Regions from separate parts of the Paenibacillus sp. B2(2019) genome, predicted to be linked through region 4. Evidence: riboswitches for the same ligand, from Rfam matches in the RefSeq annotation. Region 4 holds a riboswitch; each other region holds the start of a gene.

Region 1 (8,047 bases), on a different contig from region 4:
GTATTGATAGGCATCCACATGACTGTCCGAGGTACCAAATTCAGTGGTCAGCATTTTTTTGCCGAGTCCATTGTCTGCGCCAGTGAAGGTCTTCAAATTCTCAGTAAAGCTTCCTCCATTACTAAAAATATAAGAGTCGCCGTAGGAATGTCCATTGGTCAAATCCGTAACCTTCTCCAGCTCCATACGTTGGTCTGGATCACGTTCCCAGCCATCCGGATCTCCACATTCCTTCCCGGTTCCCTTCTGATTACCACAGGAATCTTCACTGTAGCTCGGCCAATACGCCCAGCCCGGAGCAACAGTTTGTAAATGGGGCGCGATTTGCTTACCCTTTTTATTCAACCAGTCCGCAATCGCCAAGTTAACTGCCTTAGAACGATTGAATAACCCTGGCTCATTATCTACCTCATAATATTGAAAATAAGGGCTATATTGTTCAAAATAATCTGTCAGCTTTTTCTCCGCATCAGCAGGCAACGATCCATCTGCCTTAAGCTTAATATCACCAGTATGCAAATACAGAGCAACCGCCTGCATGTTGTAATCCTGCAATACCTTGTAATATTCCAGCATATCTGAGCAGGATCTCCCGACATCACTGGCACAGCTGGTACGCATCACATTGCCGCTATAAGCCATCCCTAGCCATTTGATAACATAAGGCAAGTGCGTAACCGCACCTTCATCAAAGTAAAACTGCTTATTATTCACTACTGTTCCGGTCAGTGTATAGCTGCCATGAATAGGCTCGGAAATTGGAGCGTTAAGAGATTCTAAACGGAGATTATCCCAAGTCCACCAGGAATATTCGTCTTCTTTGTCACTACAATATAAACAGCGAACCGTTTGCAGCTTCAATTCGTTCGTTCCCAGCTTCAATTGCTCCTTGGGAATGTATAATTCATAGGATTTTTGAAAGCTATATTCACTTTCTGTGCCCGATACGCCCGCAATTTGAATGATCCCTGACAATTGATGATTGGAAAACACACTCATTTGCGGCACGGATTTATAAGCATCCAGAATTCCTACGCTAAATAAGACCCCATTCTCCGGGATCTTATTTAGCTGATAGGTGATCGTTAATTCCGGCTGGGTCTTTCCATTCAAGCCTGCAGGCAAGCTCTGAAGAGCCGATGATTTGAGCGCTGAAGAAGGAACATTAAATACCTTCTTACTGCCAGAAGTGCCACTCGCAGCGAACTCAGCTGCTGAGCCATCATGTTGTCCCAGATTCCAGAGAACAGTACCATCCGGTATTTCTGCTGCAACATCACTTCCTGTAGCTAATCTTGGTATATTGGCACCTACCTTATAATCGTTCGTCTTATTCGTTCCGAAAACAGAGACAGACAACAGAAACAAGACGGTTAATGCGGTGAATTTCAGTAATAACAGTAATGGTTTGTTTGCAGTTATCCTATTTTTTCTATTAGATATTCTCCTCGTTATTCCCATCCATAGGTCCTCTCTTTCTTCCGGAATGTCTAACCCTATCATTTCATTAGATTAAGGAAGGAACAATGCCCCTTGTGGAATCACCTGCTGCTTCTGGCTGGAACTCTCCCACAGCAAGCGAAGATTAGCATCTCCTTCATTCTCATAATATTCAATTTGGATATCATAAAGTGTTCCGGCTGTGAGCGGGATACTTCCTTTATGAAGGGTTGCACTTTGATTTTTCCAATTATCGATGATCAGCTTTCCGTCAATCCAGACACGGACTCCATCATCAGAGGATGCCGAAATCGTATATTTTTCACTGAATTTGGGTTTGAGCTTCCCTTTCCAGCGAACAGAAAAATGATCTTCATCTATCTCCTGTGCAGGTGACCCGCCATGCCAATTAAAATCAATCTTACGATCATCGCGGATAAGTACCGCTTCTCCCTCTAAATCAGTATTGTTATAGTATTCTCCAGTTAAACCCGTTGGAGTTACCGGGATTACCGGTGCTATCGAAGGGCCTCCTGTTGTGAGAACGTAATCCTCTCTCGATACTATAAACGAGTCATTCATAAAGCTTTTAATTGACTGTAGCGTATTATTTTCTGTCAGTAATTTTCCCCAGGTCATCATATAGACCCATTTATTTTGTTTCTCAGTTAATACATCCGGGTTCGGCAGCTGTCCGCTCTCCCCGATTCCGATAGGTTTACCTTCGGCCAGTGCGAGCAGATCCTCATAGTAGGACTGCTTATAATCGTTATTGTAGATATCCGCAGCCAGAACATCGAGTTTATCCGCACCGGGATAATATGCAGCATAAGGATCTGCCCATTCATTCGGCGCATTCGGATTCCACACCCACAGTAGATTATTCAGCTTGTGTGTGTTTACAAAACGATCATAGACAATATTCCAAAGCGCTGAAAAATTGTCCTTTTTCCCCCACCAAAACCAACCGCCATTCATTTCATGGTAAGGTCGCCATAAGACTGGAACTCCGGCATCACGCAGCTGTCCCAAATAGCCAGCGATCTCGTCTAGATCAGAGATTAGACTCTTATACTGAGCCGTCCCAGGCGTAACATAAGCATTAAACTTCTCTTGACTGAGATTTCTGTTTACATTGGACCATTCCGGAGAAGTCCCCGGCAAACTCTGATGGAATGTCATGGCTACAATGCCACCCTCTTGATACCACTCCATTGCACTGTCTATAACAGCTTGTCGCTGTTCTGCGATCGTCCCTTCGGGTTGATTATTAATTGCCCCCAATTCATAACCATGTAGAACGGCATTTTGTCCCGATGTATTCTTCAGCTTATGAACCAGTTCATCTGGACTTTCTAGATAATCATGCTGGCCAGACAGGATTCCTTTGCCACGTAGATTCACCAAATTACTCAGCAGTTGCTTGGCTTCTTCAGAAGCTGATGGATTGCTTGGTATAGCCGGAGGAAGAGAGGAAGAAACACTCATAGCCTTCGGAAGACTCTTAACCTCTCCCCAAGGCAGCAAGGAAAAAATAATAAACACCGGTAATATAGTAAACAACAATCTGCTTTGCTTATAATATTTACGCAAATAAATCCTCCTTTCGGTAGCTGTACTGCCTCCACAGGTGCTAAATAAACATACCTGTTATCGGACAATCGTCTTCTGACCTAATGAGGACTATAGCTTAGTAGCTCTGCAATAACGCAGAGCCACTAAGGATCGACCTTTAATTTTCATCAATCAGGAGACATCCGGAAGATAAAGTGCACTTGCTGGAACTGTCTCTTTAGCTTGACTAGCACTTTCCCACATCAAGCGGACTCTCGCATCGCCTTCATTTTCGTAATACTCCACCTTGATATCGTATAGCTGACCAGCCTTCAGCGTTATATTCCCCTTACGCTCAGTACCACTTTGCTTAGTCCAACTATCAATCACGGATTGCCCATTCACCCAGACACGGATGCCATCATCTGAGGTAGTGTAAAATGTATATTGCTCATCATATAATGGCTTAATTTTACCGCTCCAACGTATGGAGAAACGATCAACCCCGAGGGCGGCATCCGGCGATCCTTGCCGCCAATTGAAATCGATAATTGCATCAGTTCTAGTAAGAGCTGCTGCTCCCGATAGCTGTATGTTGTTGTAATATTCTCCTGAAAGCCCCTTCGCAAGAGGAATGGCTGCCTCACCCTCTTCTTCGGGAGGTGCCGGCGCTGGTGCAGCGCTAGGTGTCGGTGCCAGACCAGTATTTAATTTATCTCTGGTCAGGGTATAGTTGCTATTCATAAATGTTTTAATTGTATCTGCACTGTTATTCTCGTAAAGCATTTTTCCCCAGCTCATCATATACGTCCATTTACTTTGTGATTGCTGAAGCTTCTCCAGATTAGGCATTTCACCATTCTCCCCGATCGCAATCGGTTTGCCTGCGGCTAGACTCAACAAGCTGTCATAGTATTTTTGCTGGTAATCATTTTCGTATATATCTGCTGCCAGAATATCTACTTTATCAGCACCTGGATAAGTTAGCGCATAAGGATCTGACCAAACATTGGGAGCATTTGGACTCCATACCCATAACAAATTATTTAATTTATGAACGTTAACAAAACGGTCATACATAATATTCCAAAGTTTAGAAAAGTTATTTTTCTTCCCCCACCAGAACCAGTTCCCGTTCATTTCATGATAGGGTCTCCAAAGCACCGGAACATTGGCATCGCGCAAGCTTTTTAAAGAGACTGCCACCTTATCAAGTTCAGCGATCAGATTGTTATATTGCTTGGTACCCGGTGTAACGTAACTATCGAACTCATTCTGACTAAGTGTTTTTTTCACATTATCCCAGTCATAAGAGGTGCCCGGCAGGTTAGCATGAAAAGTCATAGCTACGATCCCGCCCGCTTTATTCCAGTTGATGGCGCTGTTCACCACATTTTGACGCTGCCAGGCCATCGTTCCTTCTGACTGACCGCTGATCGCGCCCAGTTCATAACCGTGAAGAGCGGCATATTGTCCGCTGGTCCCCTTCAGCATATTGTTAATTTCATCTGGACTTTCTAAATAGTCATGTTGACCAGCAATAATACCTTTTCCTGAGATCGAGTAAAAATAGTTAAGCAGCTTTACGGCTTCAGGTGAGGCTCCTGGGGTAACTGGCGTTCCAGAATTTGAAGCAGCTATGACAACAGACGGCGAAATTCCAACAGTAAGCGGAAGTGCAGTCAGAAACAAGACGAGTGACAGAAATGCGCCAAATAATCGATACGTACGGTAAGCTTTCAAAATAATCTCCCTTTCGGTAGCCAGGCTGCCACTCTTTCGAAGGCCCTATAGCTTTGCGTCCCTACCTTTCGATAGGTTTGCCTTTTCAATTTAAGAGAAATAATCTCTCTTACCGTAAGTATCGACGACAATTAATGATATATTTAGTGTTTTTATGACTTTTTTTGATAATTGAGTCAATTTACCTGTTTCAAGAAATTTTGGATTGGTTATATAGATAGGTTAGACCTATGAAATGAATTGTTGTAGTTCTATATCATTCCAGTCTAAAGTAATACGAATGTTATCTTCTTCTACTAATTCAGAACCCGTCTGTACCTCTATAAACTCGACATCCGTCAAAGCAAGGATCGCGTGCTTCGTTCCTTCCGGTATACGTACCACGTCCCCAGCCTTCACATTATGTTTTTTCTCATTCAGCACAATACTTGCTTCGCCGCTGACGATTGTCCAAATTTCACTACGCTTGCGATGTAATTGATAGCTGATATTATTCCCCTCGGATATAAAAATCCGTTTGGTCAGCACTTCATTGCCTTCATCATATTTCACATAATCAATAACTTTGTAATGGCCCCAGCGGCGTTCCTCGTACATCGGTCTTTGTTCAAAGGTCTTCAGCACTTCTTTAATCCGTGGGCTCTCAGCTTTATGGGTAACTAGAATCCCATCCGGGCTAGCCGCAATGATCAGATCCTTCGCACCAATTACCGTGATCGGAATATCCAGCTCATTAATCAAGCAAGTCCCCTCAGAATCCGCCGTTACAAAACCTTTTCCTACATGCTTGCTGCTCATTTCCTCTGTCAGCGTATTCCACGTTCCAAGATCCTTCCAGAATCCATCATACGGCTGTACTACAATATGTTCTTCTTTCTCCACCACTTCATAATCAAAGCTGATGGAAGACAATAGCTTATACTGCTTCTGCAATTCTTCATATCCTAAAGGCAACCCTTTACGCTGCAAAATATCTAACAAGTACCCTAAGCGGAAGGCAAACACTCCACAATTCCACAATGCATTTTGCTCGATGAGCTGTTCTGCTTGTATACGTTCTGGTTTCTCTTGAAAGTGACTCACCTTCATAAAACCATTTCCCCCCGCCTCTTCGGTGGTAGGAATAATATATCCGTATTTCTCTGAGGCATGTTCAGGAACAACACCCATTAGTGCCAAATTTGCTCCACTTTCCAGCATGGTCCCCTCAAGCATAGCTATGGTATCGAAAAAGGATGCTTCTACATAAGGATCAACAGGCAATATTGCTACCGTTTCCGCTGGAGAAACACCTGCCACTGAATAAAGATAGGTAGCTGTTAAGGCGATAGCCGGAAAAGTATCCCGACGCTCCGGTTCAACGATAATCGGCACATGACTTCCCAGTTGGCTTTGTATCATTTCTACTTGGCCGCGGCCGGTGGCCAGATAAGATGATTCTGCCATCCCTGCTTCCTCCAGCTGTCTCCAGACACGTTGTACCATGGATTCTGGTTCACCTTGAGGGCTTTCAAGTACCTTTAGAAATTGCTTTGAACGTGAGTCGTTGGACAACGGCCATAACCGTTTACCTGAACCGCCTGATAGAAGTACCATTTTCATAGAATGAACCCTCCTTAATATATGGAAATGAGCATAATTGAATTGTTATCAAAACGTATAGCTTCCGCTTAGCCTTAGTTCGAGCGGATGCATTTTTAAAAAAATTTATTAGGTATGAACCACTCCAAGGGATTTTGGACTTCCGATCGCTGTTATCCTCAGATTTCCTGATTTGAACCGCCGCCAGCGGTAGAAATCCGAGGATAAAGGCGAACACTCCGTTTCTACAGTTCCAAATTCCCTTTCCGTTCTTTACCTAACCAACTTCTTCTTAATACTTGATCCGTGCGTACCGGGCTGTACCAGCCGGAAGCAAGCACGTTTTTCTAAAGATTTGCTTCTGCTCCGGGGGAGGCAGCAGCAGCAACTGCAAGAACAACGGCAAGAGCAAGGCTAGTTGCCACCACGGAGACAAAGACGATGACAACTATAAGTGCTACTGCTACTGCGATAAACAATCAGAGTACACTAACTATATAAATTGCTTAGAAACTTAAGATAAGGGAACGAAGTGGCGGAGGAGAATTTTGGAACTGGAGGAGCGATAGCGTCCGCCTTTGTCTGCGGATTTCTACCGCTATTAGCGGTTAAAATCAGGAAATCTGCAGACAACAGCGGCCGGAAGTCCAAACATTCTATGGAGTCACGTCTCATCCCTAAATAGAAAAATCACAAGTTCAATCCATATAACTTAGATTAAACCGCTCCAGCCACACTAGCAGAATAACCACTCAATCCACCCATCTGCGGGCGGCCGACAGAATGATAAACGAGGCCGGTACCCTCGATTTGCTCCTTGGAATACACGTTGCGTCCATCGATCAATACCCCATTACGCATGCTTTTCGCCAACTGATGCAGATCAATCTCCTTGAGTAGGCTCCAATCAGTCAGGAGGCATACGGCGTCGCTGCCCTCAGCCGCTTCCTCTGGCAGATTGCACCAGCGAAGCTGCGGATGATCGTATTGCTGCCTGAAATTTGTAGCTGCAATTGGATCATATAGTTTGACTGTTGCCCCTTCAGCCACCAGTGCCTCAACAATCTCTCTGGCTGGAGCTTCGCGGACATCATCAGTATTAGGCTTGAAAGCAAGCCCCCATATCCCAATCGTCGCACCGCGCAGGCTGCCAAGTGATTCATGGAGCTTGGAGATGATCATAAACCGTTGTCCCTTGTTCACTTCGACTACAGATTTCAATAATTTGAATTCGTAATCGACGTTACCCGCAATTTGAATGAGCGCATTAGTGTCTTTCGGGAAACAGGAGCCTCCATAACCGATACCAGCCTGCAGGAAGGATGACCCGATTCTTTGGTCCATACCCATTCCTTGTGCTACCTCGGTTACATCAGCTCCCACTTTTTCACAAATATTGGCGATCTCATTAATAAAGGAAATCTTCGTGGCCAAAAATGCATTCGAAGCATATTTGATCATTTCAGCACTGCGTATATCTGTTACAAATACATTTTCTGTGAAACCCTTATGAAGCTCACGCATGGTTGGTTCCAGCTCTGGATTATCAAGACCAATGACAATTCTGTCGGGATGGAGGGTATCGCGAATCGCTGACCCTTCACGTAAAAACTCGGGAGCAGACACGATATCAAAAGAATGATGGGTAAACTTAGAGAGCATTTTGGAGATTTTCTCATTTGTCCCTACGGGAACTGTAGATTTAGTCATTATAATCTTGTGCCCTTCC
Region 2 (8,047 bases), on a different contig from region 4:
TCTAACCTCATTCTACCTACAATAAAGCGCTTGCAATATGGAGTTTCTATGAGTGAGCTTGTGTTTTCTTTAGGGTATAACCAGTAATAATCGAGCTGCAATTCAAGCGAGCCCCTGAAATAAAAGCGACATCTCTACCATAATCTATGGTAGAAATGCCGCTTTATCATTTTAGATTTTTAATTACTATTTTAATACCCCATATAACTCTCCAAACCGGCTGGATCTATAATGAGCATTTGCTTGTTTCCGATTAGCTCAATAAGACCTGAATCTTCAAACCTTGAGAATTTTCTGCTAATGGTTTCGCGGGTGACCCCAACATAACTGGCCAGCTCTTCACGAGACAACGGAAGGTCAATATGAATATGAGCGCCACGCTGCTTACCATATTTGTCGCTGAGTTCCATGATCATATAAGCAATTCGTATTTCGGGATCTTTGGTTGCCAGGCTTTGCGCCAGATTTTCCGTATGGGCTAGTCTTTTGGTCACACTCTTCAGTAGCCTGAGCGAAATATCCGGATTATCCCTCATCAGCCGCTCCATATCCGTTCGGGTCAGCATGCAAATGTTAGTGTCTTTCAGAGCATAAGCACTGAAGTTACTCAACTCATCGCTGTTAAAAATACTCAGTTCCCCGAAAAAGTCTCCGTTCGTCAAGATGTGCAAAATTTGTTCTTTGCCCTCAGGAGTTGTTTTGGATAATTTAACATGCCCTCGCTGAATAATGTAGAGCGTATCTGACGGCGCCCCTTCCAGAATTAAAGGTTGACCTTTAGTGAACTTACGATGCTTAATCATGGCGCTGATCCGGGAGAGATCGTCATCGCTTAACGCAGCAAAAATAGGCACCTTGCGGGTACAAGGTTCAGCAGCGTATTGGCAAGAATACTCCTTCATAACTGTCCCCCTGTTGTTCATTTTTTTGTACAACTCCTATTTTCCTTTAGGATACAGAAGTTTTTTGTCTTCAACCGGCGCAAAATGACTGGTATCTTCACCGCATACCGGACAGACCCAATCTTCAGGCAAGTCTTCAAATGCAGTGCCTGCAACAACATCCTCATCGGGATCGCCTACTGCCGGATCATAGATATAACCACATGGTAGACAGATATATTTTTTCATCTTTGTCATCTCCTAAAAAGTTAATAGTTTAGTTCAATCTGGTTTGAACTTCAGCCATAATTTCCACTATGCTACTCCCGTTAACATCGACCCCCATAAGGGGGATGCCTTGCTCCACAGCGGTTTTATACCCCAGAGAAGCAGCTGCCCCTTGCCAGGATATCGCACCAATCATTGTGTTATCTTTCACATAGACACGCGTATACGCCCCATTTTCTTCTCCGCTTACTACCGTATCGCAATACTGTTCATCCACGTTGCCTATCGAAAATAAAGAGATGCCAAAGGCGTTAAATAAGGTAACCGGAACAGCTCTACGATACGCAGTCAGATTGGCAACCATATTACTGCCGGCAATCCGGCCCTGCTCAATCGCTCCGCCCCACAGTCCTTCCACATGCCCGTTAACTTCAGCCACATCTCCGGCTGCGTACACATGCGGATCATTTGTTTGCATTTGTTCATTTACGATAATGCCCTGCTGGACTTGAATACTCGAGCCACTTACCAGTTCCGTATTCGGTACAATACCAATAGAGTAGACTACATGGTCACAGGAAAAATGAGATTGGTCGTGCAGCGTAATTCCGGTAACATACTCAGTTCCTGTTATAGACGCCACATCTGCTTGAAGAATAACCTTCACACCTGCTTGTTCAAGGTTCTCCTTAAGTAGCTGTGAGGATTTCTCATCAAGCTGTCTGCCCATCAACCGGTGAAAAGCTTCGATCACCGTTACCTGATATCCAGCTTCATGCAGTGCCCAAGCGGTTTCGATTCCCTGCACTCCCCCACCGATTACGGCTACATGGCTGCCATCCTGCAGGTTTTCTTTCAATCTGTCCGCGTCGTTCACATCCCGGAGGGTATGAACATTGTTCAGGCCGAAGCCCTCAAGGGAGAGTGTACGATTCTTCGCCCCCATACACAACAAAAGCTTATGATAAGAAACACTCTGCCCATCTTCTGTCACAACAATTTGCCGGTCCAGGTGGACAGAACTGATTCGGGTCGAGGTTTTTACGGATATACGGTTATCGCTGTACCATTTTTCCTTTTTAATCAGCACCTTCTCACTGTGCAGGTCGGTAAACAGCCCTTTGGTCAGCTTAATCCGGTTATAGGGCAGTTGACTCTCCTCCCCGAGGATCGAAATTTCCGATTCTGCGTCTTGATCACGGATGGCTTTGGCGGCATGGACGGCGGCTACTCCGCCGCCAACAATAACGTAATGTTTCGTCATCCTATGTTCCTCCCCCTAAAATGAACTGAGTAGCAAATCTGATACAAATTCGGCCGCATTTTTAATTTTTTGAACTTTCTCAGGCTCTTTTGGGGAAAATCTGATTCTTACAGGGAACTCTACATGTGTCATCCCTGTGGATTTAATAACCTCAGATGTGCTTTGCACCGTCATGTTTGTTCCATTTAGATAATCCTGAATGACTTCAATGGCTTCACCACTCCAACCGTAGGAGCCAAAGGCTGCAGCAAGTTTGCCTTCCAGGTTCATTTGGTGCAATTCTTTCAGAATGTTCTCCAGATTCCCAATCATGTCCGCGTATTTAGTGGAGCTGCCGATAAAGACAGCGTCTGCTGACGTTATGCTGTTCAGAATATCGGTGGCACTACTTTTATCTGCATCCCAGACCTCTGTCTCTATATTATTTTCCTGCAAGCAATCCTGTATGATTTTGGCCATCTTCTTGGTACTGTTTTTGATGGTGGTATATACGATGGTTGCCTTTTTTCCTTGCGTCGTTTCACGGCTCAATGTGGCGTACATCCCGATATATTTACGTATGTCCTTCCGGATCACGAACCCATGGGAAGGAGCAATCATCCGGATCTCAAGATCCTTAACAGCCTCTAACAGTGTTCTTACATATCTTCTGTGAGGATGAATAATTGCTGCGTAATAGCCCTGGAAATCTTCCGTAATATCAAACCCGGCTTCATCGCTGAATAGATTCTCCACCGCAACATGCGTGCTGAAAATATCACAAGGAAATAAGATTTGATCTTCGATACAATAGGTGATCATCGTTTCTGCGGTATGGAGATACGGTGTTTCTTTAAATAGCAGCGTTTTCCCGCCAATATCCAGCTTGTCTCCATCTTTAACCACCAGGAAGTTCCGGCTATGAAGCTTGTACATTTCCTGCAATTCGGGAACAGCAATCTCGGTGCATACGATCGTGGCATTTGCAGCCTTGGCGGCGAGAGCTGCCAGTCCACCAGAGTGATCAGGCTCTGTATGATTAATTACAATGTAATGAATATCTAGAAGATCAATCATTTCACCCAGACACTCGGCATATTCACGTCCGAATTCCATATCTACGGTATCAATGACAGTCGGCTTACCTGTTTTTAATAAATAAGAATTATAGGTAGTTCCTTTTGCCAGAATCAGGCGGTGAAATGGAACCTGGCGGTTATCGATTTTGCCTATCCAGTAAGTATCCTCGGTGATTTTTTTGAATTGTGTACTCATTTCTTTAACCTCCAATGTTTGATTGATAATGTTTATCAACAACCTTATTTTATTATGGCTGCCAAACAAAAAAGAGGATTTGAATCAAATTATAAAAGTTTGAAAAAAATGAATACCTTAAATTTAGACGATCTAAATAAAGTGATTATGCGTTGGGTCACATTTTAAATAAAAAGCCACACAAATGTTTGCACTTCGCCTTAAAGAAAGAATAACCCATAACAACTTTATGCCATATCCTAATGAAAATAATAAAAAGGTGGATATCCATGACTGAAATACAAATAGCTGCTGTGGGAGATCTAATGGTCAAACGTTATATTATTTCGGATGCTAAACAGCCTGATGGAACCTATTCGTTCAGCCCCCTGTTTGCAAAAGTAGCTCCTTATCTGAAACAGCCTGATTTGACGATTGGCAATCTCGAAACCACCTTTGCTGGAAGTGGCCCCGAATGCCGGAAAAGCCCACAATCAGGCGGTCCGATATTCAAATGTCCAGACGAACTGGCCCCTGCACTTAAGGAAGCCGGATTCGACGTATTAGTAACGGCCAACAATCATTGCATGGATTATGGTGCCCCGGGTCTGGTTCGGACGTTACGAGTTCTGGACCGTAATGGAATCGACCACACGGGAACAGCTAAATCATTAGAAGAATCCAAGAGAACGCTTATTAAAAACGTCAAAGGAATTACGATTGGCATCCTCTCCTACACAGCAGGAACTAACCGAATTCCTGTACCAGTGAGTAAGCCATGGCTGGTTAATCGGATATCTACGCCCAAGATCATTCGGGAGATTCGAGATTTAAAAAAGAAAGTCGATCTAGTCTTGCTTTATCTGCATTTCGGAAGCGAATATCGTTACACTCCAAACAAGAGGCAAAAAGAGCTGGTCAATCTCTTCTTTAAAAATGGCGCCGACATCATACTGGGGTCTCACCCACATGTTCTTCAACCGTTAGCGCTTCGTGGAAAAAAACAATTCGTTATTTACTCATTGGGGAATTTTGTTTCTACTAAATTAATGAATATTCCTTATACACAAAGCGGTATCATACTTACGCTTAAAATAAAGAAGGATGAAAAAGGAAACACGAGTATAACTAACGTAGGTTACATCCCGACTTGTGTAGATCGAAGAATAAAAAGCGGCAGGAAAATTACAGAGATCATCCCCATCCGCGACGCATTAAAGAGAAGCGCCACCGACATAAAAACAGAGCGGCGAAATCTCATGAATCGAATGTTGAAACATACGACAACAATCTTAAAGAAGGAATAGAAACGTTATTAAAATAGAGAATACAGCAAAAAGCGCTGTTCTACAGAACAGCGCTTTTTGCTCAATATGAAATCGACCTTATTATTCTAGTTCGGCGGGCTTTACAATGGTTGTACCTTTGTTATTCTTGGAATACTTAGCTTCGATTTTCGTGTTGTATGTATCCTTTTCTCCATCACTTATCAGCACATAACTCAGATCGACTGTCAGCTTTTCCGTCTGCCAGGTCTTAGTATTGACGAATAATTTCCACGTTACGCTTTTGGGTTGAACTGTCTCACCATCCCAGAGGTTCTCCTGGTCATAGAGTTTGATTATTCCCTTAGCTGCTGTCGGATCGGTTACCGTGAACTGCAGGACGGTCTGAGCACCGGCAGTGCTGACTTTCATAGATTTTTTATAATTTTTTACCGAATCAAGCATGGAAACAGGATCGTATTGACCTTTGGAGTAAAAAGAATCCCACTCCATCTTCTCCAGTCCAATCCAATACTGTGCATCAGGATCGATTGGCTCACCATCATCGTCGTAACCTTCATCTTCAGATTCATCGATCAGTTCACTTCCGTCTACAAGATAGTAAAACTCCTTGTCATTGGCATATAGACTGTACGATGTTTCTAAAAGACTACTATCAACGGTGCCAGCTGCAGCAAAATTCGGCAGTCGATTAATATCCAGCTTCAGTGTGTTAGTGTTGCTGATACGTACCCCACCGCTCTGAATATCCTGTTTTTTGATCACATCTAAGTGAAAATTCTTTATTGCTTTAGAGGCTGCCGTTACTTTGCTAATCATTTGATCCGCGGTTACTGCTGTTGTGGTAGCTGCAGACACGACTTCAGGATTAGACATCCATCCGATCGTTCCGGACAGCAATAAAGCACCTACTGCCAAACTAGTGCCTATTGTTTTGAAAAAACTGTTCATGTACTTCCCCTTTCGGCCCCTTGCGATAATGTAACGCCGTATAGATCGAAATAATAAAAGAGCTCAAAATAGACTACATATTCTTAGAGCTATCCTTTATGCTTCATAAGACATCCCTATGGCGGCCTGGCGATCATTTCCTTCTGTAGAAAGGCTTTAGACCCATGGCTTTGTGTCATCATCTTTCGATGATTTTACCTTTAACGCGGACATTCAATTAGTTTTAATTAGCTTACGGACGCATGTCCCACCGCTAATTTTATCATGGTTATAATTACCTGTAAACGACTTATCTTCCATTCAAATTCGCTATGATACTCAGAAGAAATACTTCACTCAAAATGAAAAATGAACGATTACATACACTTATAAGTCTTATTAATGAGAACAGCAAAGACAGGGGGTGCAGCAAAATGAGTGACCTAGAAATTTTCGAGCTCTATAAAGAACAAGTATATTATTTTTGTTACTACTTAATGAAAAATCAGGCAGATGCAGAGGATATTTGCCAAGAGGTATTTGTAAAAGTTATCTTAGCGGATAAGTCTAAGGTAAGAAACTTGAAATCTTGGATTTTACGAATTGCTTCGAATGAGTGCAACAGTGTGATTAAAAGGCGTAAGACGGGGTGGATGAAAGAAGTACGTAATTATTTACTATCCAGGTCTGAGGAATCAAACCCTGTAGAAAAACGGTTGGATCGACAGGAGACTAAGAAAGAATTACAAGGGTTATACAGTCAGCTTCCCGACAAAATCAGAATGGTAGTAGTTCTTCGTTTTATAAACGAATTGACTGTACCCGAGATCTCTAAAGTTATGAGCATACCCGAAGGAACTGTAAAATCCAGACTGAACAAGGGACTTAAAATACTAAATAGAATGGGTGGAACCCAACTAAAGGAGCTGAGTAGTAATGAGTCTGTATATTGAAAAAGATAGACATATTCCCCGACCGGATTATGATTTGATGTGGACTGCCATAGAACAAGAAGCATATAAACGTCAAAGAAATCTGAATGCCTCCCAGAATACTCCTAGGCCTAATAAAAAGGTTATTCCTATCAGCATCGTCTTCTCTTGCCTCTTACTTGTCGCTATTCCTGTATTCGCTAGTATGACGATTAATTGGGATAAAATTGGTGGGCGAAGTGTGAGCAATGCATTAAATAACGGCATCGGTCAACAGTATAATCTTCAAGCTTCCAGTTCAGGAGTAACAATGAATTTGAACGGTGTTGTAACTGACGGAGAAAAAATGAAAATGCTGTTATCACTTGATACTAAATCTGATCTATCCCAATATACTGGATTTGCTACAGAGGAAAACACCATGACTAGTGAATCCGGTGCCAAGGCAAAGGTATACGGTTATTTAGAATACGATCCTGAAAGCCAGAAACTCATTGGAGTATATGAGACACCTGATACATTAAAGGATGATAAAAAGGACTACAAGTTTGAAGCACGGAATCTCATTTTTTACCGTAATCAGAATATTCCCTTACAATCTAATCATCAAGCAGGGGATACAATCGATACTGGAGTTAAGCAATATCCAAGCATTCAAATCGAATCCGTTCGACATGTTTCCAATCAAACCATTATCCGTTACAAAGTCGCTGCATCACCATCTGACTTAGGACGGGGTAACCCACATTTGGTAGTTAGTACTGCAGGTCAAGAGAATGAGGCAATTCCAACCATCATGCCTAACGAAGGATCGGATTTATTTATTGAACAGGTTTTCAATATAACTGAATCAGATTGGAAGGAAGCTAGTCTTCATTTTAGTTACATTGAAGAAGCGAAACGAATTTCAGGTACGTGGAAGTTCGATTTTAAAGCAGATGGACAAAAAGCAAGTGAGGCGATTTACACTAAGAAACTGTATAACAGTCCTGAATTTCAAGAAAAGACCGGTATAACCTTAGATCAGCTAGTGGTTACCCCTTTGGATATCCAAATTCTAATAGATGAAAATGATTCGCTTAAAAAAGGAATTGTCCACTATAATACCGCTCAGTTGGTTATAGGTGATAAAACAATCACTGGGGGTTGGAATTTGAAAGGAGATCATTCCGAAAGCTACCAGCATTTATTTCAATTCGAATCTCCGGAATGGTATAACAACTGGTCCGATGTTCCAATGAAACTTATATTAAAGGATGCTGTCATTGAGAAACGTGATACCAGCAAGAATTG
Region 3 (8,047 bases), on a different contig from region 4:
ATATAAAGGTTAAGGAGGTGCTTACATCGCCACAGGATTCGCTAGACCCAAAGGAGCTGGAAGAGTTAATCATTAGTATTCAAAAGGGCAATATCGAACGGTATGCTTTTATCGTTAGAGCTTTCCAAACGCCAATCTACCGCTATTGCTATCGTTTGTTAGAAAACAAGCAGGATGCGGAGGACGCAGTTCAGGATGTTTTGGTAAAAGGCTATCAATCTATCCATCAATACAAGCCGCAGATGCATTTCTCGGCATGGCTCTATCGAATCGCGTATCATCATTGCTTAAACCTGCTGCGCAGACGGCGTTTGCAAAAGCGAGTCATGAGTATCTTCAAGCCTGATTTTATGTCTGTAAGTCCTGAACAAGAGCTGGATGATCGGTTATTTAATCCCTCATTGTCAGCCGCTTTAGCGCAGTTGTCGCTTGAAGAGAGGAATATGCTTATTCTGCGGGTGTTCGAGGAAAAGACTTATGCGGAGATAAGCGAAATTCTTGGGGTCAGTCCCAATGCACTGACGAAGAGAATGAACCGGATCAAGCGGAAGGTGCAGGAAGCTATGAAATTGGAGGAGGAGATCAGATGGAACGAACCACAATCAGTGATGAATACCAAAATATAATTTATGCCTCAGCCGGGAATGAACTTCTGGGTGAGATCGATGTAGAAGAGAAGGTTATGGGACATATCCGTGGCATATCAGATCGAAAGCGATCGTTCTCGCTCTCGCTGAAGACGATGAATAAAACAACGGCAGTTGCCAGTATGTTAGCTTTGTTCCTGATGATCTCAGTGACAGCGTATGCTGCATCGGAATATATACAGATCCGCAATAGTGAAGGCGTAGTAAAGGTTCAGCATGTTGCGCCGAATGAATCTGCAGGAGTAGCCTCCTATGATAAGTATGCACAGAAAGTAGATGCTTTCGCTAAACCGGGAGAATTGATCGCCTATCTTGTGAACAATAATGCAGGTGCAACAGAATTGTCTTTTAAGTATAAAGAGCAGCGGATAGGCGCATATTCTGATTTTTTGAAGGAAATCAAACGGACAGGGGCGCCGACGCTTCCTGCATTGGCAGCAGGGTATGCTTTTGAATATGGGGTTATAAACCCTAATCATCCGACTACGGATGCGGAGAAGAACAGTTCTCTATATCAGGAGACGTTACAAGATCTTACTGTCCAAGCCAATAAAGAGAAGGGGAGCGGTAAGTTATTCATGATGGTTATACCGTGGTCGGAGCCCGGATGGATAAGCGCTACTTATTCCAAGGATAACGCTTATATAGGTATCTCTGCATCGATCATGCATGGTGGCAAAATGTTTGTGGAGCAAGAACCTGAGAATCAAGCGGATAAGATTATGGTGGCAGGCACAGAAGTGATCTATAACAAAGTAGTGAAGGAAGAGGTCAGCTACGATTATCTGAATTGGTATAACGAGAAGCAGGATGCGTATTATACACTCAGCAGCTACGGAGATAAGGTTTTGAGTAAGGAGCAATTTCTGCAGGTGGCTGGTGAGCTGCTGAAGTAGATTCTTGTAGTTTTGTAGTTGCATGCGCTAAGTTAGTTGTACTTTGTACAATTAAAGTTAACTAATACGTTTATATAAGCCCTGTAGTTGTATTTAATACAGCTATTGCTGGTTAGATTAGTGGAAATAAACGTTTTTACGGATTTTAGTTGTAGAGAATGCAATTAAGGAAGAGGATATGGGAGAGTTGATTCAGATACAAAAGAAGGTATCCCTAATGCGAAGCTTTAGGGATACCTTCTTTATATTCTTAAGTCGGAAGATCGATCAGGGTTAGCCTTCCAGCAGCAGTGCTTCTGGATCTTCCAGCAATTCCTTCACTTTGACGAGGAAGCTAACCGCTTCAGAGCCGTCAACGATCCGGTGATCGTAGGAAAGGGCGATATACATCATTGGACGGTTAACGGTTCTTTCTTCATCCAGTGCAATTGGACGCAATTGAATCTTATGCATCCCTAGAATACCTACTTGAGGGGTATTCAGAATCGGGGTGGATAATAGGGAACCGAATACACCGCCGTTGGTGATAGTGAACGTACCGCCTTGAAGCTCGGAGAGACTAAGTGTATTAGCGCGTGCCTTGGAAGCGAGTTCGCCAATCTGACGTTCGATTTCCGGGAAACTGAGGCGATCTGCGTCACGGACAACCGGAACCACCAGACCTTCCTTAGCTGCAACGGCAATACCGATATCGTAGAATTTCTTAACGACCAGATCTTCACCGTCAATTTCTGCGTTCAGCAGAGGGTAGGTCTTCAGTGCACCGATCACGGCTTTGGTGAAGAAGGACATGAAGCCTAGTCCTACTTCATGCTTCTCTTTAAAAGCATCCTTGCGGCGCTTGCGGATGTCGAGGATCGCTGTCATGTCCACCTCGTTGAAGGTGGTCAGCATGGCTGCGGTCTGCTGCGCTTCTACCAAGCGGCTGGCAATCGTGAGCCGTCTGCGCGACATGCGCTTGCGCTCCACGTTCTTGCCATCCTCCGGCACGGCTTTGCTCACTGTCGGCTTCGCTGGCTCCGGCTTGGCTTGTGCCGCCGGAGCAACCGGTGCAGCGGCCTGTAGCGCTGCTGCACCATGACCCGACACATCGGCCTGACCAATCCGGCCGATAGGATCACGGGCGCTAACATCGCCGAGGTCGATGCCGCGCTCCCGTGCCAGCTTGCGTGCGCCCGGAGATGCCAATGCAGCGGGGCTTTCGCCACCCGCTACAGCGACTTCGGGCGCTGCTACAGGTGCGGCTGCTGCGCTGCCGCTTGCCGGTGCCGCTACAGGCGCTTTGCTCTCAGCGGCCTGCGGCGTATTGCCGCTAGCGGCTCCGATGATGCCGATGGCTTCGCCAACGGCTACGTTCTCGCCCGCTTGACGTAGGATGGAGGAGATGACACCCTCCACCTCCGCACTAATTTCCAAATTGACTTTATCCGTCTCTAACTCAGCAAGCACATCACCTTGACCTACCGTGTCGCCTTCTTTAACCAGCCATTTGTAGATGGTTCCTTCGGATATAGATTCTCCCAGATCGGGTACTAAGATTTCTGACACAGGCCGTTACCTCCCCAAACATATAATGGTTTACGCTATTGTGATACCGTCCTCTTAAGAGGACGGTACAGCTGTTTGTACTTGTGAATTTGCTTTTAGGGCCTCTGAAACAATTCTACGCTGTTCAAAGCTATGAACATCTGCATAACCACTCGCAGGACTGGAACGTTCAGGACGTCCGATATATCTCACGCTAGTGTTTTGCGGTGCGATGGCCCGTAACCGAGGTTCGGTATAACTCCATCCGCCCATATTCTTCGGCTCTTCTTGCACCCAGACAATTTCTTGAAGGGATGTGAAGGAGCTTAAGTGAGCACTCAGTTCATGTTCTGGGAACGGATAGAGTTGCTCAAGGCGCAGTACATGTAGCCATGACCAATCTTTGTCTGAAGCAGCTTCTAGCTCTGTTTGGATGTCGATAGCTACTTTACCGCTGCAGACTACTAGACGTTTGACCTCACCTGGCTTCTGACCTAGTAGGGGCTCTGCTAACACAGGCTGGAATTGTCCGGAGGCGAGCTCAGTTCCGGCAGATGTGCTGCGCGGATTACGAATGAGACTCTTCGGCGTCATAATCACCAGTGGTTTAGCGTCTTCCTGTCCACATAAAGCAGCTTGGCGTCGCAAGACATGGAAATATTGAGAAGCAGTGGTCAAGTTAGCAACGGTCCAGTTCTCTTCCGCGGATAACTGTAGGAAGCGTTCCAATCTACCACTGGAATGCTCGGGTCCCTGTCCCTCGTAGCCATGCGGTAACATGACGACGAGATTGCTGCGCTGCGTCCATTTCGCACGTCCAGCGGCAATGAACTGATCAAATATAACCTGACCTGCATTGGCGAAGTCGCCATATTGTGCTTCCCAGATGACGAAGGTTTCTGGTGCGAACACATTATAACCATACTCAAAGCCTAGCACAGAAGCTTCAGATAGCGGACTGTTATATACGCCAAAGGAAGCGCGAGAATTACTTAGCTGATGAAGCGGAGAGAATAATTCTCCTGTCTTGCTGTCGTGCAGCACCAGATGGCGGTGTGCGAAGGTGCCGCGCTGTGCATCCTGACCGCTAAGTCGAATTGGCGTTCCATCCTTCAGGATGGTTGCGAAGGCGAGGGACTCAGCGAGTGCCCAGTCGACCTTTTCACCCTCATTCAGCGCGTCCTTGCGACGCTGCAGAATTCGCTCCAGTTTCGGATAGACTTGGAATCCATCAGGTACGCTCAGTAGCTCACGATTAATCTCTTGCAGACTGGAGATCGGTACGGCTGTAGTGCCTGCCGCTGAGCGATCTGTATGAAGAGGAATGAAGGCCTTTGGTTCTTTTTTCTTGTGATTGCCTTCCTTCATACTATCGTACGCACGTTGCAATACGCCTTCTGTTTCAACGTGCATCTTTTGTACATCTTCAGCTGTAAGAATTTTTTCACGCTGTAGCCGCTCCGCATACACCTTGTAAACGGTTGGATGATTGCGTACCTTACCGTACACGATAGGTTGTGTAGTTTCAGGATCATCCATTTCGTTATGTCCATGACGACGATAGCCGATGAGATCAATAACGAAATCCTTTTTGAATTGATTGCGATATGCACTAGCTAAACGAACTGCTGATATACAGGCCTCAGGATCATCAGCATTGACATGGATAATTGGAATTTCATATCCTTTGGCGATGTCACTCGCATAATGCGTTGAACGGGAGTCTTCGCTTTCTGTCGTAAAGCCGATCCGGTTATTAACAATGATATGGATCGTCCCGCCATTCTGATAACCTTGAAGTTTGCCAATATTTAGTGTTTCTGCAACAATCCCTTCACCTGGAAAAGCAGCATCGCCATGCATCAGTACCGCCATAGCTTTACTGGTATCAATCTTCGGCAATCCGGCTGTGCTCCGATCTTCTTGAGCAGCACGAGTAAAGCCTTCCACGACAGGATTGACGAATTCCAAGTGACTTGGGTTATTCGCTAGTGTTATTCTTGTGCGTACGGTTTCTCCTTCACGGACAGCGCGATCTGCACCCAGATGGTATTTCACATCACCCGTCCAGCCATAGTTAATGCCTGTAGAGCCTTCGGAAGGGAAAAGCTCCTTGTTCGGAGAATGATGAAACTCTGAAAATATAATGTCATAAGGTTTGCCCAAAATATGTGCAAGAACGTTGAGGCGACCACGATGCGCCATGCCCATCAGAATATGCTCTGCGCCGTCATGCGCAGCAGCGCGTACGATTTCATCCAGCATCGGTACGAGAGCGTCATTGCCTTCCAAGCTGAAACGCTTCTGACCCACAAAGGTTTTGTGAAGGAAGGTTTCGAATTGCTCTACTTGGATCAGGCGGTTTAGCAGCTCTTTACGTTCTGCATTATTTAAAGGCGCTGGTGAGCTTGTGGATTCTGCCTGTCTGTTCAACCATTTCAGTTCTTGTTCTTCATGCACATGCCCGAATTCATAGGCGATTGTCTTGGTGTAAGCCTGACGCATACGCTGAACTGCATCCCATCCGGTATGCACATCATTCGGCGCATTCTCCCAAATGAGCGTGGCAGGTAGTGCGAGCAGATCCTCACGAGTCAGCTCATAGGTTTCGAGTTCAAGATATTTAGCCATGGGATTGTGATCGCGCTCAAGCGGATCAATATCAGCGGCCATATGGCCATATATACGAATATTAGCGATTAGCTTGGAAGCTCTTACTGCCTTTCTAAGCCATTCGGTGTCTCCCGAAATGCGAGGCTGTGGAGCCGGTTCGCTATCCGGTGTTAGGGGTGGGGGACCCGAATTTGTAAAAAGCTCGCGATAATTATTCTCTACGGTGGAAGGATCTTTCACAAACTGTTCATATCTTTCTTGAATGTAGCCTAAATTGGGTCCGTAATACTTACTCCAAATGGATTCGTTATAGGGCTCTTTGGCTGCCATGAATACATCCTCCTTAACGGATGAACTCCATACGTGACATTTTGTGTCAACGCTTACTGGAGCTGTGATGATTGCGGTTTCATTTCTCATCTTATTGTGCTACTTTCCACACGTGTAATCAATTCATTCTTTCGTCCAATACGTTCGCAAAATGGTATGGGTTAGCTTGTTCTAATGAAAAGAACGCTGTTTCTTCTCATTACCCATTCCTAAGGCCCACTAAAATGATTCTAATATCCTTATTTTTAACTAATAGGGAAGGAAGTATCATTATATTGGCTTAATTAATTTTATGAATGGGACGAGTATCGTGTTAATAGGACAAGATATCGCACAAAATCGCTTCTATTTTTTGTTTTTTAATGGAAAAACTAATCAGAAATCGACACACTTTTCCACTTTAGTATAGTATAATGTTATTGCAGTTAGCGATTTTCATATATTTCAAAGTAGATCCTTTCGTGTAAAGGGTCCAGTAAAAGGTAAACCTGCCGAAAGGCAGGGGCACAAAGTCGCGGGTCTAAGGTAGAAATACTATGACAGCCGGATTGCCTGGGGACGTAAAATCTTAGGAGGAGATTTTTTGGACAAGTCCAACCAGGGAAGCAACAGAGAACAGCAGGTCATTGATCTAGACGTTGAGTGGGTACATTTATTATTAGCAGCTAAGAAGGCTGGCATAAAGGCAGATGAAATTCGTCGATTCTTTCATGAGAAGACTGTGCAAGCCGTGCAGTAATACATTTAGTGCGTTATATTTTGAAAAAGGGCACAGCGATAACTCGCTGTGCCCTTTTTCGGTGTAAAGCAAAATATAAGTTTCACAACGCATATGATAATTGATTCTCCTAAAATTCAAACGCCTTCGCGGTCCATGTTAGGAGGGCGAAGGCGCTTATGTTTAATAGTATGAGTAGAAGAGGATCTTATCAGGTCAGGTGGAATATTAATCCTTCTGATCAAGGCGCCATTTCTGGTAGTCCAGAAACTCTTTGAATTCGCGTTTGCTTATGCCTGAGGCCATAGCTTCCTGCACCAATCGGAACCATTCCGAATCTAAAGGTGACTCCTCAGCATCATTAGGTTCTCCATAGAGCAAAGCGTGGATGGATACCTGAAGCGCATCGGCGATCTTTTCGATAAACTGGATTGAAGGATTGGATTGGATGTTTCTCTCCACATTGCTAAGATACGACTTAGCAACATCCGCTCTGTCCGCAAGCTCAGATAGGGACAATCCCTTTTCTAGGCGGAGACGCTGGATACGTTGGCCCATATTTTGTGGCACTATGCTGACGCCCCTCCGTAATTTTTGTTATTAGTATAACAAATATCAATAAATTCGACAAAGTTTATTGTAAAGAGAAGAGCAGCATCTACTTATCCGCTTTCCGGAATCAGGATCTGCTGCTCTTCGAGTATTATATTAAATTATTCTATTAATCTTAGTAATCTTTTTTAGCACCTTGTTTAGCTACGAAATCCCATGTCAGGGTTATGCTATCGCCTTGGAAAATATTTTGATCTTGGTTATTTTCCACAAATTCGAATTGGACGGAGAAGCTGTCATTGGTGCCGGCTTTAATACCAGATGCTTCGGTGAAGAGTTGATCCCAACCAGTATTTTTTACGAGATCCGGATGTTGAGATTTTAAATCAGCCAGCGTAGTTTGATAGACTACATCTTCTGGAGAAACGACGGTTCCTTTATCGTTATTTCTAAGGAATTTGACCTTAATGAATTGGGCTAAATCCAGGTAGTTATCACCTTTAGCATCCGTAATTTGAGTGGAAGTGTTCAGAATAATAGATCCGATATCGAGCGAACCATCGTTTTTCAATTTGAAGGATTTGGTTACAGTATCACCTGGTTTTAGGTTTGGAATATTTACGATAACTGAAGGGTCGGAGTTCAAATCGAGTGTACCTGCAGCAAATGTAGCAGTGCTTTGTGCAGTGTCACTAAAGTAAGCGAAGGTTCCTCCACCAATCAATGATAAACCCAGTGCTGCTGATGCTACGCCAAGACCCAAT
Region 4 (8,047 bases):
TGGCATTAGTAGAAGCTATAGATAGCGGTATTGTTGCTGGCGCTGCGTTCGACGTATTCGAGAAAGAGCCGCCGCAAGCAGATCATCCTTTCCTGTCTCATCCAAAAATCATCGTGACTCCTCACCTTGGCGCTTCTACGATTGAAGCTCAAGAAAATGTGGCGATCGATGTTTCGGAGCAAGTGTTGCATATTCTGCGTAATGAACCGTTCATTAACGCGGTCAACATTCCTCCAGTGGCTCCAAGTGTAATGAATAAGCTTCAACCTTACTTCACGCTTGGGGAAAAACTGGGCAGCTTTGTTACCCAAATTGCAGCTGCTGCTATCCGTGAGATCCATGTTGAATACGCTGGTGATCTTTCGGATGTAGATACCCAACCACTAACCCGCTACATTGTAAAAGGTGTGCTTTCCCGCCACTTTGCAGAGGACGTTAATATCGTAAACTCCATGCATTTAGCGAAAACACGCGACGTGAACGTAGTAATAACTAAAGCTTCTAAAACTAAAGGCTTTACCAATCTGATTACTGTTACTCTAAAAGCTGATCGTGACCAAGAGTATCTTGTGGCCGGCACCCTGCTGCAAGGTTATGGAGAACGGATTGTTCAAGTGAATAAGTTCCCAGTTGATATTGCTCCTGAAGGTCATCAAATCTTTGTATCCCATAACGACAAAGTAGGGATTATCGGACTCGTGGGTACATTGCTTGGTGAGAACGATGTAAACATCGCTTCCATGCAAGTGGGACGTAAAATTGTTGGGGGCGCTGCAATCATGCTGCTGACCGTTGACAAAGCCGTTCCTAAGCAAGTCCTTGTAAAACTCGCTGGTTTACCAGAAATTAACACCGCTGAAGAAATCATCCTTCTTTAATCTATAATATAGAAAGGCCATTCCAGAATGTATTGGAGTGGCCTTTCTTATATTTTACGAATCTCTTTCTTCCTATATTATGAACGAATGGATTATCCTTCCATCAATATCAGTAAAACCATACTTTTCAGCAAGCTTTCCAACCAGCTGCGGCTCACCGGACATAGACATAACCTCTGGATCAGCGGCTAGTGCAGTCACTGCTCGACCAATATATGTCGTCGATTCACTCATTTTCAGTTCCTCAACTTCTTGCCAATGTTCCTCATCTGTATTCATGGCTTCTAGAACCGCTTCTGTTCTCATCCATCCAGGTGAAAGTGGAATAACCGCAATGCCGTCATCCTTTAACTCCTTCGACAATCCGAAAGCCATACGTAAAAGTGCATTTTTAGAAAGATCATAATAAAAGTTGCCTAAATATTTATAATGATCCCAGAAGGTTGTATGGATAATTAGACCACCAGTTTTAGCCTTGCGCATGAAGGGAATTGCGTAATAATTTGTGATCATCTGTGCTCTCACACCGGCATTAAACATATTGTCCCAATGAGCTGTAGGTAGCTCCCAAAAAGACTTCTGCTCGATAGCTAAATCATTGCCTCCCCATACGTTGTTAACTAAGATATCGAGCCGCCCCTGCTCTTCAGCGATCTGACGGATCACTGCTTCTGTTTCTTGATCCTTCGTATGGTCACATCGTATTACCGCACCAGAACCTCCACTTTCTTTTATTTCTCTAAGTACGCTATCTATGCTCCCCTTAATATGTTCTGTGACGGATACATCTGTGGTCCTCCCTGTAATATAGACAAAAGCACCTCTTCTTGCTAATTCTAAAGCGATCCCTCTCCCAGCACCTCTGCTGCTCCCGGTAACCAATGCGACTTTCCCTTTCAATGTCATAGCCCTCAACCCTTTCCACATGAATTCGGATTTCAATATTCTGTGAACATTCCTTACGTTTTATAAGTATAGCCCGTATATATGACATCAACTGACATATATAATATAATCATAATTTAGAAATGATTAATGGTGATCGTCTAATCAATAATTCGAGGAGGTACAATAGCCTAATGAGAGCCGACCGTTTGTTATCAATATTACTTCTGTTGCAAAATCGTGGAAAAATGACTTCTAGAGAATTGGCCCAAACACTCGAGGTATCAGAACGAACTGTGTTTCGTGATATGGAAGCATTAAGTGCTTCAGGAATACCCATTTTAGCTGAACGTGGTCGTGAAGGAGGCTGGATGCTTACTGAAGGGTACCGAACCTCCCTAACGGGAATGAAGCCACAAGAGATTGGTTCACTGCTTCTGTCCGCTGACGCATCTATAATGAAGGATCTGGGGATACAAGACGACTACTCTTCCGCTCTTCTCAAACTAGAGGCTGCATCCTCACATCGACTTAGTAACCCAGCAAATTACCTAAGCGAGCGTATTCATATTGATGGCGCCAGTTGGCATCCTTCGGATGAGACTTATCCGTTCCTTTCTGTACTGCAGAGAGCACTTTGGGAGGACCGCAAAGTAAAAATCACTTATCTCCGGAGCAACGAGACAACGGTCCGTTTCATTGAACCTCTTGGGTTAGTTGCAAAACGCGGAGTATGGTATGTCGTAGCCAAAAGCAAAGATGAACTACGGACCTTTCGTGTGTCCAGATTAGTTAACGTTGAGGAGACACATGAGTGGTTTAAAAGACCTGATGCCTTTGATTTAAAACAGTACTGGGAAGAGTCCACCACGGCCTTTAAAGCAGCACTGCCAAAGTATCAAGTAAAGCTAAGGGTTAGAGCATCTGTCTTAAAAGAATTACAGCGAGAAAGATTCGTCTCTGTCCAATTGATAGAGCCAACTAGCAATGCAGAGTGGGTGAACGTAGATGCCGAATTTAATACGATCGAGTCGGCCTGCCGGATAATCCTTTCTTTTAGTCCCTCGTTTATTGTACTTTCACCGCAAGAACTTTTAGAGATGGTAAAGTCTGCTATCGCAAAAATTTCCGCTATTTATGAGGATTTTTGACACGAAATCTAAAGAACTACTCCGAAAAGAAGATTTATGTCAGTTCTTACTATAGACCAATCACCTTTAAATCCCATATAATAACACCAATACATAATATTAATAAGGAGGACATTATACCAATGAACTGGATGCATAAACTTCCGTTAAAACAAAGAATTGTTGCCGGATGTTACCTCGTTGCCGCACTATTTGCCATTCCTGTTTTAGTTACTTTTATGATCTTAGGCAACATTATTTTGGGTATTGTTCTGATCGTAGTTCTTGCTGCTCTAACTTTCCCAGTGGCCCGCTTTATCGAGAGAACGCTTACATCTTCTTTTGATGACATCGCGAATGTATCTCATAGTATTTCAAAAGGGGATTTTACTAGTAGAGCCGACGAGAACGGGTCAATGGGGGACGTAAGTCGTTCCTTTAATACCATGATTGACAAGCTCAAGAAGATTTTGACAGAAGCATCACAAATCACTCGTCAAGTTATGGATGCAAGCCGTGGAATCGAAGATAAGAATCAGAATTTGAAAATTGTCATGGCACAGGTAGCCTCTTCGTCTAACGAGCTAGCTCTTGGTGCAAATGAAATATCTACGGATATCGCTGAAATGACAGAATCCATTAAAGATATTGAGAATAAAGTATCAAATTATACGAACTCAACGAAAGAAATGAACAGACGTTCAATACATACATTAGAACTAGTTGAACAAGGGCGGCAGTCCGTTGATACTCAAGCTGAAGGCATGCGCAAAAACATCCAGGCTACTCAAAAAGTAGCTGATACTATCGAAGCCCTTTCTCATAATGCTCGCGGAATTACGATGATTACAAAAACCATCACAGAGATCGCTGAGCAGACCAACCTCTTATCGCTGAATGCCTCCATCGAAGCAGCACGCGCCGGAGAGCATGGTCGAGGTTTTGCTGTAGTCGCACAGGAGGTTCGTAAACTTGCCGAGGAATCAACAGCTTCAACGAAGGAAGTCTTTGGCTTAGTTCGGAGCATCGAAACTGATATCAAACAAGCGATTGACAATATCGCTATCAACGAAGAAGTCGTACAGGTACAGAATGAGATGATCACTCAATCTGCTCATATCTTTGCTCAAATTGTGCAAAGTGTGCAGTATATTACCGAGCAAATCTCTTCCTTCTCTGCTGAAAGTGATCTGATGTTGGAAAGTGCCTTGAAAATCTCAAGTGCAATAGAGAATATCTCTGCAATCACACAGCAAACCGCTGCCGGCACCGAGGAAGTATCCGCCGCTATGAATGAACAAATTAATGCCCTGCAGTCTGTTGCTGAAGAAACTGAGAAAATGACACAGGCTGTGTTTAATCTACAGAAGACTATCCATATTTTCAAGTTTTAAGTCACTTGCAAATCATATAAACAAGTCCAAAAACTCCTCCTAAGTTTTGACTTAGGGGGAGTTTTTTTATATCTATTATTTCATAGGTTGGACAAGACTTTCGTCAAAATTCGAGTTAATTTGCGAAAATATATTGACAAAGGTTCTCTAGGAATATATTGTAAAGGAAAATTCTTCTTATAAATTTTAAAATTAATATTGGCAAAATCTTCGAAAGAGGATGACGCAAAACCATGGATCTACAGCCTCATTTTTAATCAGAGGCCATGACTGCCAGGTTGCAGAAAACCAAGACGACTGAACAATTGTTCAGTCTCTATGGCGATTTATGCCACCAACCTGTGCCCTAATTCAGAGCACAGGTTTTCTAATGTTTGATTTTAAAATAACAATCAACTTGTGAGGTGTATTTTTTGAAGACAGTCGCAGATTACATGTCGGAAGCACTACGGAACCTAGGTGTTACCCATTCCTTTGGTATTATCGGGAAATCCATTTGTCCTATTGTTCTTAAAATGGTAGATTACGGTATTGAATTTATTCCCGGGAGACATGAGTCCAGTTCCGGCTTCGAAGCAGCCGGGTATGCGCTTAAAACTGGAAAACTAGGTGTAGCTTTTGGTACTTCAGGTCCTGGTGGAACAAACCTATTAACTGCAGCAGCACATGCTAAGGCTAACAACCTACCTGTCCTATTTATTACTGGCCATCAATCTATTAAAGAGCTTGGAATTCCCCAATGTCAGGACTCTACCTCTTTTCTAGCTGATTTAGCTGATATGTTTAGACCTGCCACCTTATATAGCAAGCTTATTGAACGTGGAGATCACTTTAACACAATTTTTAATCATGCCATATCCATTGCTTTGAGCGGTAATCGTGGTCCAGTTCACCTTTGTATTCCCTTTGATGTACAAACGGAATTGCTAGAGGAATGTAATATTGTAATCCCTGAACGCGAATCACTGGTTAGCCATGCTAATATCGACCGTGTACTTGATGCTATAAATAACTCTAAGAATCCAATAATTATCGCGGGTAAAGGCGTTAACCGCTCAGGAGCACATAGTGAGCTAATTCAATTAGCGGAAACATTTAATATTCCTGTAGTTACATCTCCAGGTGGTAAAGGGGCTATAGCTTGGGATCATCCACTCTATCACGGTCCAATTGGAGTAGGCGGTTGTACCCATGGGGATGACTTGCTGAATCAAAGTGATCTATTTATCGTTCTCGGCTCACGTTTAAGTGATATGACAATTTGTAATCTTAAAAGGGAAAATCATCCTGCAACATTAATTCAGTTTGATAGCGATCCGACTTTTGTCGGAAAAATATTGTTCTCTAAAACGATTCCAGTGACTGGAGATCTACGCGACAATCTAGTTTACTATCTCAATAATATTGACACGAACAACATCACAAAACGCGAAGCACCGACAAATTCCGATTATACCGAAGAGCCTCCGATTTTACCAAACCTTTCACTTGCATCGGTCTTGAGTACGATGAGTGATTTGATTCCTTATAACAGCACAGTCTTTGTTGATGATGGAAGTCACGGTTTCCATGCTGCGAAATGGTACAAGGTTAAGAAACCGGGCAGTTTTGTTTTCGATGCTTACTTTGCTTGCATGGGTAATTCCATCGGGATGGCGATTGGTGCAAAGGTTGCTGCTCCAGAAGAAACGATTTTCTGCATTACAGGAGACGGCTGCTTTATGATGCTAGGCGCAGAGATTAACGCTGCTGTCTGCAAGGATATTCCTGTCATATTCATTGTTGTGAATAATAAACAGCTAGATATGGCTCTAAAAGGTATGGAAAAAACTACAGGACGTATTGACGGAACTATCTACGAAGTCCCTATGGATGCTGTGAAATTCGCAGAATCACTAGGCGCTAAGGGTTACAAATGTGAGACAGCGGAGGAGTTCGAAACAGCCATCAAGGACGCTGTTGCCATAAACCGTGTTGCCGTCATTGAACTGCTAACAGACCGTGATGAGGTCCCTCCGACTGCTCACCGTACTTTGAACCTAAATTAGGAGGTCACTTATGAAAGACAATGTAAACAGTGGTCTGAACCACTTCACGAATCTCTCAGGAGACTACGGAGCTAAAGCACTGGCTCCGATTAAAGAACATTTCCCCGATTTGGCTGAATTTATTATGGGGAATGCCTACGGCGATATTTTTCAACGCAACACAATCGAAGCTGACTGGAAGGAAATCGCAGTTATCTCTGCCCTGATTTCGATGGGTCAGTTTGATCAACTGGGTGTCCATTATGTCATGGCTCTTCGTGTGGGAGTTACTGTAGAACAACTCAAAGGTATTCTTTTACACTTAGTACCCGCTATAGGGGCACCTAGAATCATCACCGCTTTTAATATTCTTCTCGAAACGATTGAAGAAATAAAGTAACTATTTTCAGTAAAATTAAAATATCGGGAGATGTTAACGTGGGACAGTTTATTTTAAAGACAGACACTACTAAAAAAGTGATCAATATTGAGCTGGAAGGAACATTTTCTGAAGAAGATGGTCTGAAATCTATCCAAGCTTATCAACAAACTATTAATCCTATCACTCCAGCTGACTATGAATTACAAATCGACTGCAGAAAGCTAAACGTAACTGCACCTGATGTTGTGCCTCTTTTGGAAGGTTGCTTCGTAATGTTTAAGAATGATGGATTTGTAAAAGTAAATCTAACCCTTGAGAATAACCCAATTCTTAAAATGCAGCTTGCTCGTCTGGGTCGTAAAGCAGGACTAGATAACATCGAGATCATTTCCACCGTTACAGCTTAATTCTTCTTATAACTAAAAAAACTATAGAGTTTTTCAGGAGGATTCATTCATATGACCGGAATTCGTATTCAAGACATTGATATCTATCATCCTAGTAATAAAGTTGGTAACGACTTTTTTATTAAGCATTTTGACGAAAAGGGTATTGATATCCGAGGTCTACTGACCACTTTAGGTCGTGATACGCGCTATAGCATTAAGAATGAGGAAGAAAATTCTCTTACGATGGCTTTTGAGGCTGCCAGTAATGTGTTGGATAAAAATGGTCTCACTGGCGCTGATATCGATCTTATTGCCTATGCAAGTCAAACTCCTGAATATATCTTTCCTACTAACTCTTTAATGATTCACCGTTTAATTAACGGCGCATCCCATACAATTTGTATAGATAGCAACGCTAACTGTGCTGGTATGACTGCTTCCGTAGAACAGGTGAGCCGTCAAATGCAAGCCAATCCTAGAATTAAACGTGCTTTGGTCATCGGATCCGATTATGTAGCACCTCATGCAGATAAGAATGATCCTGTCTATTATGCTAACTTCGGTGATGCAGCTGCGGCAGTCCTTCTTGTGCGCGATGATAATGCGGTAGGCTTCATTGATTCTGTCTATCAAACAGACACATGCGTTTACGGCAACTCCATGTTCCCGGCTGAAGGCTTGGCTAATCTGGGTAGAAAAGGCGTCGCGGCTGGAGAATTCAATGTGAAATTCATTCCATTTGATGATTCCATTTGCGTAGATGCTGCTTCTGAATCGATTCGCACGCTTCTATCTGATAACAACATAGCGCCTGAATCTATTAAAGCGGCCTGTTTCTCACAGCTTTCACTGCCTAATATCGTTGGTGTTTGTGAAAAAGTGGGTATTGATCGTGAGGTTGCGGTTTACATAGGTGATGAATTCGGGTACACCTCAACCAGTAGCCCGTTTATCGCTCTACA

The links. Region 4 has a riboswitch for cyclic di-GMP ahead of PAENI_RS23000 (thiamine pyrophosphate-binding protein). Riboswitches for the same ligand answer to the same signal wherever they lie in the genome.
Region 1: linked by a shared signal. The riboswitch ahead of PAENI_RS19885 (glycosyl hydrolase) and the one ahead of PAENI_RS23000 (thiamine pyrophosphate-binding protein) in region 4 are both predicted to bind cyclic di-GMP.
Region 2: linked by a shared signal. The riboswitch ahead of PAENI_RS01105 (DUF6612 family protein) and the one ahead of PAENI_RS23000 (thiamine pyrophosphate-binding protein) in region 4 are both predicted to bind cyclic di-GMP.
Region 3: linked by a shared signal. The riboswitch ahead of PAENI_RS18335 (anti-repressor SinI family protein) and the one ahead of PAENI_RS23000 (thiamine pyrophosphate-binding protein) in region 4 are both predicted to bind cyclic di-GMP.

Annotation. Positions count from the first base shown of each region.
Region 1 is NZ_VTZR01000021.1:157,507-165,553, reverse strand. Features, by position in the region: gene PAENI_RS19895 (discoidin domain-containing protein) at 1-1,461, opposite strand, end outside; gene PAENI_RS19890 (glycosyl hydrolase) at 1,513-3,033, opposite strand; gene PAENI_RS19885 (glycosyl hydrolase) at 3,187-4,737, opposite strand; cyclic di-GMP riboswitch class I at 4,750-4,829, opposite strand; gene PAENI_RS19880 (sugar phosphate nucleotidyltransferase) at 4,966-6,339, opposite strand; gene PAENI_RS19870 (UDP-glucose dehydrogenase family protein) at 7,036-8,047, opposite strand, start outside.
Region 2 is NZ_VTZR01000002.1:166,027-174,073, reverse strand. Features, by position in the region: gene PAENI_RS01130 (Crp/Fnr family transcriptional regulator) at 192-902, opposite strand; gene rd (rubredoxin) at 939-1,130, opposite strand; gene PAENI_RS01120 (NAD(P)/FAD-dependent oxidoreductase) at 1,159-2,373, opposite strand; gene PAENI_RS01115 (FprA family A-type flavoprotein) at 2,389-3,627, opposite strand; gene PAENI_RS01110 (CapA family protein) at 3,897-4,913, shown strand; gene PAENI_RS01105 (DUF6612 family protein) at 4,995-5,843, opposite strand; cyclic di-GMP riboswitch class I at 5,961-6,052, opposite strand; gene PAENI_RS01100 (RNA polymerase sigma factor) at 6,257-6,775, shown strand; gene PAENI_RS01095 (DUF4179 domain-containing protein) at 6,759-8,047, shown strand, end outside.
Region 3 is NZ_VTZR01000020.1:129,390-137,436, reverse strand. Features, by position in the region: gene PAENI_RS18355 (RNA polymerase sigma factor) at 18-626, shown strand; gene PAENI_RS18350 (hypothetical protein) at 587-1,543, shown strand; gene odhB (2-oxoglutarate dehydrogenase complex dihydrolipoyllysine-residue succinyltransferase) at 1,817-3,091, opposite strand; gene PAENI_RS18340 (2-oxoglutarate dehydrogenase E1 component) at 3,146-6,013, opposite strand; cyclic di-GMP riboswitch class I at 6,485-6,569, shown strand; gene PAENI_RS18335 (anti-repressor SinI family protein) at 6,597-6,752, shown strand; gene PAENI_RS18330 (helix-turn-helix domain-containing protein) at 6,960-7,289, opposite strand; gene PAENI_RS18325 (TasA family protein) at 7,459-8,047, opposite strand, start outside.
Region 4 is NZ_VTZR01000024.1:381,655-389,701, reverse strand. Features, by position in the region: gene serA (phosphoglycerate dehydrogenase) at 1-878, shown strand, start outside; gene PAENI_RS23015 (SDR family NAD(P)-dependent oxidoreductase) at 951-1,784, opposite strand; gene PAENI_RS23010 (helix-turn-helix transcriptional regulator) at 1,958-2,914, shown strand; gene PAENI_RS23005 (methyl-accepting chemotaxis protein) at 3,037-4,287, shown strand; cyclic di-GMP riboswitch class I at 4,478-4,573, shown strand; gene PAENI_RS23000 (thiamine pyrophosphate-binding protein) at 4,692-6,335, shown strand; gene PAENI_RS22995 (carboxymuconolactone decarboxylase family protein) at 6,346-6,714, shown strand; gene PAENI_RS22990 (hypothetical protein) at 6,753-7,103, shown strand; gene PAENI_RS22985 (3-oxoacyl-[acyl-carrier-protein] synthase III C-terminal domain-containing protein) at 7,155-8,047, shown strand, end outside.